Regions from separate parts of the Leuconostoc kimchii IMSNU 11154 genome, predicted to be linked through region 2. Evidence: predicted binding sites of a transcription regulator. Region 2 holds the regulator's gene; the other holds the start of a gene.
The links. The regulator HrcA, encoded in region 2, represses chaperone genes, less so after heat shock. The targets are predictions, from matches to a motif close to TTAGCACTCNNNNNNNNNGAGTGCTAA.
Positions count from the first base shown of each region.

Region 1: a site for HrcA is predicted at 2,366-2,392, ahead of LKI_RS08700 (ATP-dependent Clp protease ATP-binding subunit). Genes of this name have one in related genera too.

Region 1 covers NC_014136.1:1,621,175-1,624,610, forward strand. Annotated here, with positions in the region: gene LKI_RS08695 (DUF2075 domain-containing protein) at 1-62, opposite strand, end outside; gene LKI_RS08700 (ATP-dependent Clp protease ATP-binding subunit) at 194-2,245, opposite strand; gene LKI_RS11025 (hypothetical protein) at 2,428-2,601, shown strand; gene LKI_RS08705 (rod shape-determining protein) at 2,703-3,436, shown strand, end outside.
Region 2 covers NC_014136.1:1,822,541-1,825,976, forward strand. Annotated here, with positions in the region: gene truB (tRNA pseudouridine(55) synthase TruB) at 1-182, shown strand, start outside; gene ribF (riboflavin biosynthesis protein RibF) at 182-1,126, shown strand; gene hrcA (heat-inducible transcriptional repressor HrcA) at 1,241-2,269, shown strand; gene grpE (nucleotide exchange factor GrpE) at 2,287-2,865, shown strand; gene dnaK (molecular chaperone DnaK) at 2,962-3,436, shown strand, end outside.

The DNA of each region.
Region 1 (3,436 bases), 200 kb from region 2:
ACATGTTGTTGATCATCAGATAATTGATCAATTAAAAACTGTGCTTCCAAAATTTTGTTCATTATAAATTACCTCATTAATAAACATTATACTATAACATGTTACACATCAAAGTAAAAATGGGTGGCATGTGTTTGGCCTCATACCAAACACATGCCACCCAGTGGCACTTTTTAAATTAAGCTTTGACATACTAATTTTCGGAAATGACAATGTCATTTGTGATATTGTCAATATCTGCAAATAATTGTGTACTTTCTGGATGTTCTAAATAATAATCAGCTAGATGATCTGCGATTTTGTCTTGTAATACCCGACGAAGAGGTCGTGCACCAAGTGTTGGATTATAGCCTAATTCGGCCAGTTTAGCTTTAGCGGCATCACTGACGCGCACATTTAAATGATTATCAGCCAAGTTGACATTCATGTCAGCTATCATAAGGTCTACAATTGATAGTAAATGCGTTTTTGATAATTGTTGGAATTCAATAATGTCATCAAAACGGTTCAAAAATTCAGGTCGGAAATAACTTTCCAAGCGTTGCAGTAGACGGCTCTGAGAATCAATTTGATTAAATCCCATTGGTGTGTTGCCTGTGTCTGTTGAGCCAGCGTTAGATGTCATAATAATAACAGTGTCTTTAAAGCTGACAACATGTCCTTGTGCATCTGTTAGGCGACCATCATCCAAGATTTGTAAAAACATATTCATAACATCAGGATGCGCTTTTTCTGCCTCGTCAATCAAAATCAATGAGTAGGGGTGACGACGAACTTGTTCGGTTAGTTGGCCAGCTTCTTCATAACCAACATATCCAGCAGGCGCACCAATCATTTTCGAAACAGCATGTTTTTCCATATACTCTGACATGTCAAAACGAATTAAGGCTTCTTTGCTGCCAAACATTTCTTTGGCAAGTTGTTTAGCTAATTCTGTCTTACCTACACCAGTTGGTCCAACAAAGAGGAATGATCCAATTGGACGACCAGATTTGGTTAAACCAATACGATTTCGGCGAATCGCTTTAGCGACAGTTTGAACAGCTAATTCTTGTCCGATGACATGATCTGACAAATGGCTGTCAAGCTCTTGCAACTGATTTGCTTCATTATCCTTTAAGTCACCGACGGGAATATCAGTTTTGTCTTCGATGATTTTTAAAATATCTTTTTCAGTAATGGTTTGAGGTTTAAACATTTCAGGATGAGCCTCGACTTGTACTTTTTGAGATTCAAGTTGATTCGTTTGATCTCGCCAATAACTAGCCTTTTCGAAATCTTCCTTGTCAATGGCCTCTTGCTTTAGTTTATCAGCAGTATCTATTTTAGATTGAATTGCCTTAGGGTCTGTAATTGTCATCGTTAGGTTTTTCCGTGAGCCAGCCTCGTCAATCAAATCAATCGCCTTATCTGGTAAAAATCGTTCAGGGATGTAGCGGTCGGATAAGTCAACTGCTGCAGCAATAGCATCATCTGTAAAACGAACATGATGATAAGCTTCATAGCGTTGTTGGATACCTTTTAGGATTGTAACCGTGGCTTCCTTAGATGGTTCTTCAACTTGAACAGGTTGGAAACGACGTGCAATAGCACCATCTTTTTCAATTTTTCGGTACTCATTCAATGTTGTTGCACCGATTAATTGGAACTCACCTCGAGCAAGTGCAGGTTTTAAAATATTACCAGCATCCATACCGCCTTCAGCATTACCAGCACCCATAATTTCGTGTACCTCATCGATAAAGAGAATCACATCATCATTCTCGGCAACTTCTTTCATCAACTGGCGCATACGTGCTTCAAACTGACCACGCATGGCAGTGCCTTGCACCATAGCAGACATATCTAAGCGAATGACTTCCTTAGAACGTAGCTTTTCGGGCACTTTATTAGCAACAATTGCTTGAGCAAGTCCTTCAACAACCGCTGTTTTACCAACACCAGGCTCGCCAATTAGAACTGGATTATTTTTGGTACGACGATTGAGAATTTCAATTGTACGTGCAACCTCTAAGTCACGGCCAATAACAGGATCAAGTTTGCCTTCACGTGCTTGTTGCGTTAAATTAATACCGTATTCTTCTAATAATGTTGGTCGTTTCTTATTTTTATCTTTTTTATTTTGTTGTTGTGAGCCAAAATTGGCTTGGCTGTTATCTTGCGCGGATTGCATTTGATCGTTCATAGCGCGCATCATTTCGTCAAAATTAATGTTACTAAATCCAAATGGGTCTTGTGATGCCATAGTATCAAGTCGTGCAAAATAATACCACTAAAAGTAAAACTACTTTCAGTTACCTTGCACCTTTCCTTTCTATTTAATATGCCTTAAGTATAACACCCTAAGATTAAATTGCAATTAAAATTAGCACTCGTTTGTATTGAGTGCTAAAATAAATGTTGTATAATAGGTATGAGGTATTAATAATGGATTACGAACAACAATTAAATGATTTACGTGATGGCAAAATTAATCAAATAGATATCACACCAGAGACTTTTCCAGATTTTCAGAAAATTTGGCGGGATTTCCCATCTCAGAACCGAATTCGCGGTATTGCGGGAAAACAAGGCCACGTCAAATATGTCCGTGCAAATTAGTCGGCAAAAGCATATCTTTTTATGCTACAATACTATAAGTTAAGCATAAAATAAGGTGTGCATATTTTTTGATAACAGAAAGCACAAAAGGGGCAAGCATAGTGGCATTTTCATTTGGACAACGAAACGTCGGTATCGATCTTGGTACGGCCAACACATATGTATATATTGAAGGGCGCGGTATTGTGTTACGTGAGCCGTCTGTTGTGGCACGTAATACGCAAACAAACGAAGTTGTTGCTGTAGGGTCTGAAGCTAAAGATATGCTTGGTCGAACACCCGCCAGTATTGCAGCTATCCGTCCAATGCGTGATGGTGTTATTGCGGATTATGACACGACAGTGGCAATGATTCGTTATTATTTGCAAAAAGCATTGGGTGGCCGTATTGGAAAGCCTTATGTGACCATCGGTGTGCCCTCCGGTGTTACGGCGGTTGAGCGTCGCGCTGTTATTGACGCTGCCCGTGTGGCAGGTGCTCGTGATGCGTATGTCATTGAAGAGCCCTTTGCTGCTGCAGTTGGTGCAGGGTTACCTGTTATGGATCCAACTGGTTCCATGGTTGTAGATATGGGTGGTGGAACCACGGATGTTGCAACTATTTCGTTAGGTGGTATTGTATCAAGCCGGTCAATTCGTATTGCTGGTGATAAGTTAGATGAGGCCATTGCTAACTTCGTACGTAACAAGTACGATGTGACTATTGGAGAACCGACAGCTGAAAGACTAAAAATTGAGATTGGGGCGGCGTCATTAGAATTAGCAAGAACTTTGCCCGATGCCTCTGTCAGAGGCCGCGATTTATTGACAGGCTTACCAAAAACAATTGACGTGAC
Region 2 (3,436 bases):
AAGAACTTTCGGATGATGAGTGGTTTGCTGTCAAAAATGGTCAAAAAATATCAGAATGGGCAATTATTGACGATAGCGCATATCTTCAATTAACCTATCATGGTGATCTTAAGGCAGTATACGCTTATAACAATGAGAAAAGCCTATGGCAATCGCGTTACGTGTTTACAAATGAATCATAATGGCTGAAATAATTAGACTACATTACCCAATTTTAAAAAATAAAAAACCAGTGCGACAAGTTGTTGCAATGGGTTTTTTTGATGGTGTACATCGAGGACATCAAGCAGTGATTGAACGTGCTAAATCTGAGGCAGATAAGTTGGGTGTACCGTTGGCGGTACTAACATATGACCCATATCCTGCGGTTGTATTTAGAGCGTTAGAGAAACCATTACGTTATCTAACCCCCTTGGCGCAAAAAAAAATACTATTAACCAAACTTGGCGTGGATAAAATTTATGTCATGCAATTTACGTCAGAACTGGCTAAAGTAGAGCCACAGCAATTTGTCGATGATGTGCTTATGTGTTTGAATCCTATTCTGGTAGTTGGTGGTTTTGATCATTTATACGGTGGTAATTCATCAACAGCAGATATGATGCACTTACCATTTTATGCACAGCAACGCTTTGATGTTATTGTTGTGCCTGAATTCGATGATAATCATAAAAAAATAGGGTCATCCGCAATCCGTCGGGCATTAGATATTGGCGATATGAATCAGGTTAATCAGCAACTTGGACGTATATACCAAACAACTGGATTAGTCGTTCATGGTGAAGCACGTGGCCGTAAATTGGGATTTCCAACAATTAATATCAAAACACCTGAATTGGAATGGTTACCAGGAATTGGTATTTATGCCGTTAAGGTGAAGGTCGGAGACGACTGGTATGAGGGTATGGCCAGTATTGGTCGTAATATTACTTTCGGAGATGAACGACCTGTCACAGTTGAAATTAATATATTAGATTTTCAGAGAGAAATCTATGGCGAGAATGTGACAGTCACTTGGTATACCTATCTTCGGGGCGAAGTCAAGTTTAGCACTGTTTCCGATTTGATCGTACAATTAAATAGCGATGAATATCAGACACGCCAATATTTTGATACGGTGAATTGATTTTTTAGCACTCTTAAAAAAGAGTGCTAAAACCCTTGCGCTCTTTTTTAAAATAGTGTATCATAATAGATGTTAGCAGTTGAATGATAGGAGTGCTAAATCGGAGGTGCTGGTTTGCTAACCGAACGACAGAAATTAATCTTAGGTGCCATTATTTATGAATACACGCAAACTGCTCATGCAGTGGGCTCCAAAAGTTTGCAAGAGCAACTAGATATCAAAGTGAGTTCTGCGACGATTCGTAATGAGATGGCGACCTTAGAAGCGGAAGCATTAATAAAAAAATTGCATACGTCTGCTGGGCGGGTGCCATCGCGCGCTGGATATCGTTATTATCTTGATAATCTTATGAACGCAAGGTCAGCAACGCAACAAGACATTGCTTTGGTTATGAATTCTTTTCATGGTAATTTTCATGAAATAGATGATTTGTTAGATGAATCAGCACGTACCTTATCTGAGTTAACTGCTGCAACAGTTTTGATTTTAAAACCTAAGCGCTTAAATATTACGGTGTCAGGGTTCCGATTAGTACCATTAGAAAATCAGCAACTCATTGCAGTGCTGGTCACTAATGATGGTAAAGTGACTAGTCAAACGTTCAAATTACCACGAGAGCTGGCAGAGTCATCGTTGGAAAGTATGACCAATTATATTAATGACCAAATGACTGGTCGCCCTGTGTTGGAAGTTCTAAAAATGATGCAATCAGATGAATTACCAACTCAAATGAGTCGTGTCATTCAAACACCTGCTGCGTTTTTACAATTGTTTGGTGATGTTCTCGCCCGATCAATTGGTGATAAAGTGCATATAGGTGGTCGCTTGAATGTGTTAGATTTTGGTGAAGATAGCCTGTCGACTAAGGAAGTTAAGAGACTATTAGAATTTTTGACTTCTGCAACGGATATTCGTCGCGTCGCAACTACTTCACAGCAGCGCGTGACCATTAAAATTGCCAAGGAAATCAACGAGCCATTGTTGAAGCCATTCAGTTTAATTACAAGGGCATTTACCGTACCAAATCAAGGAGAAGGCGTGATAGCTCTTCTAGGGCCAATTCGTATGACGTATGCACGTAATGTACTGTTAATGGACGCATTTGGTGAAGCGTTAAGCCAAAAAATGATTGAGTATACATAAATTAGGAGGTCACCCACGTGGCAGATGAAGCAAAAAAAGAAGCACCAAATGAAGAAGTAATCAATGAAGAACCACTTGTTGAAGAAATGTCAAATGAAGAAGTGATCAATGACGGTGATACTTCACAGGTAGTTGAAGAACCAGAGCAAACTGAACTTGATCAGGCACGTGAAAAGATTGCTGATTTAGAAGATCAACTTCTGCGTTCGAAAGCTGAAATACAGAATATACAGCAACGTCAGGCGCGTGAATTGCAAAGTGTTCGTAAGTATGATGGCCAGAAATTAGCAGCTGCAGTATTACCAGCGGTGGATAATTTGGAACGTGCTTTAGAAGTTGAAGCTGATGATGCCGTGGCAAAACAAATTAAAGCAGGTGTTGAAATGACACTTAAAACGTTAGTTCAGGCTTTGACTGATAATGGTATCTCTGCAACTGGTGAAGTGGGTGAAACTTTTGATCCAACTAAACATCAGGCAATTCAAAGTGTTGAATCAACAACTGTGGATTCAGATCAAATTGCTTCTGTTTTGCAAAAAGGCTATATTTTACAGGATCGTGTCTTACGTCCAGCAATGGTCGCAGTTGCGAAGTAATCGAATTGACTATTTAATGAACATGGTGATTCAGCTTAGTGCACTACACCTTAAAAAGATAAATTGTTAACTAAAAAGTAAAGGAAGAAAAAATTCATGTCAAAAATTATCGGTATTGATTTAGGAACAACGAACTCAGCAGTGGCCGTACTTGAGGGTGGCGAACCAAAGATTATTACAAACCCAGATGGTGGTCGTACAACACCTTCAGTTGTTTCTTTTAAAAATGGCGAAAGCCAAGTTGGTGATGTAGCTAAGCGTCAAGCTATTACGAACCCTGATACAATTATTTCAATTAAGTCACATATGGGCGAAGCTGGTTATAAAGTTAGTGCTGATGGTAAGGATTATACACCACAAGAAATTTCAGCAATGATTCTACAATATATTAAGGGTTATGCTGAAGACTATTTGGGCGAAAAAGTTGAAAAGGCAGTTATTACAGTGCCTGCATATTTCAACGATGCACAACGTCAAGCAACAAAGGATGCTGGTAAGATTGCTGGTTTGGAAGTTGAGCGTATCATTAATGAACCAACAGCAGCAGCTTTGGCTTATGGTCTTGATAAAT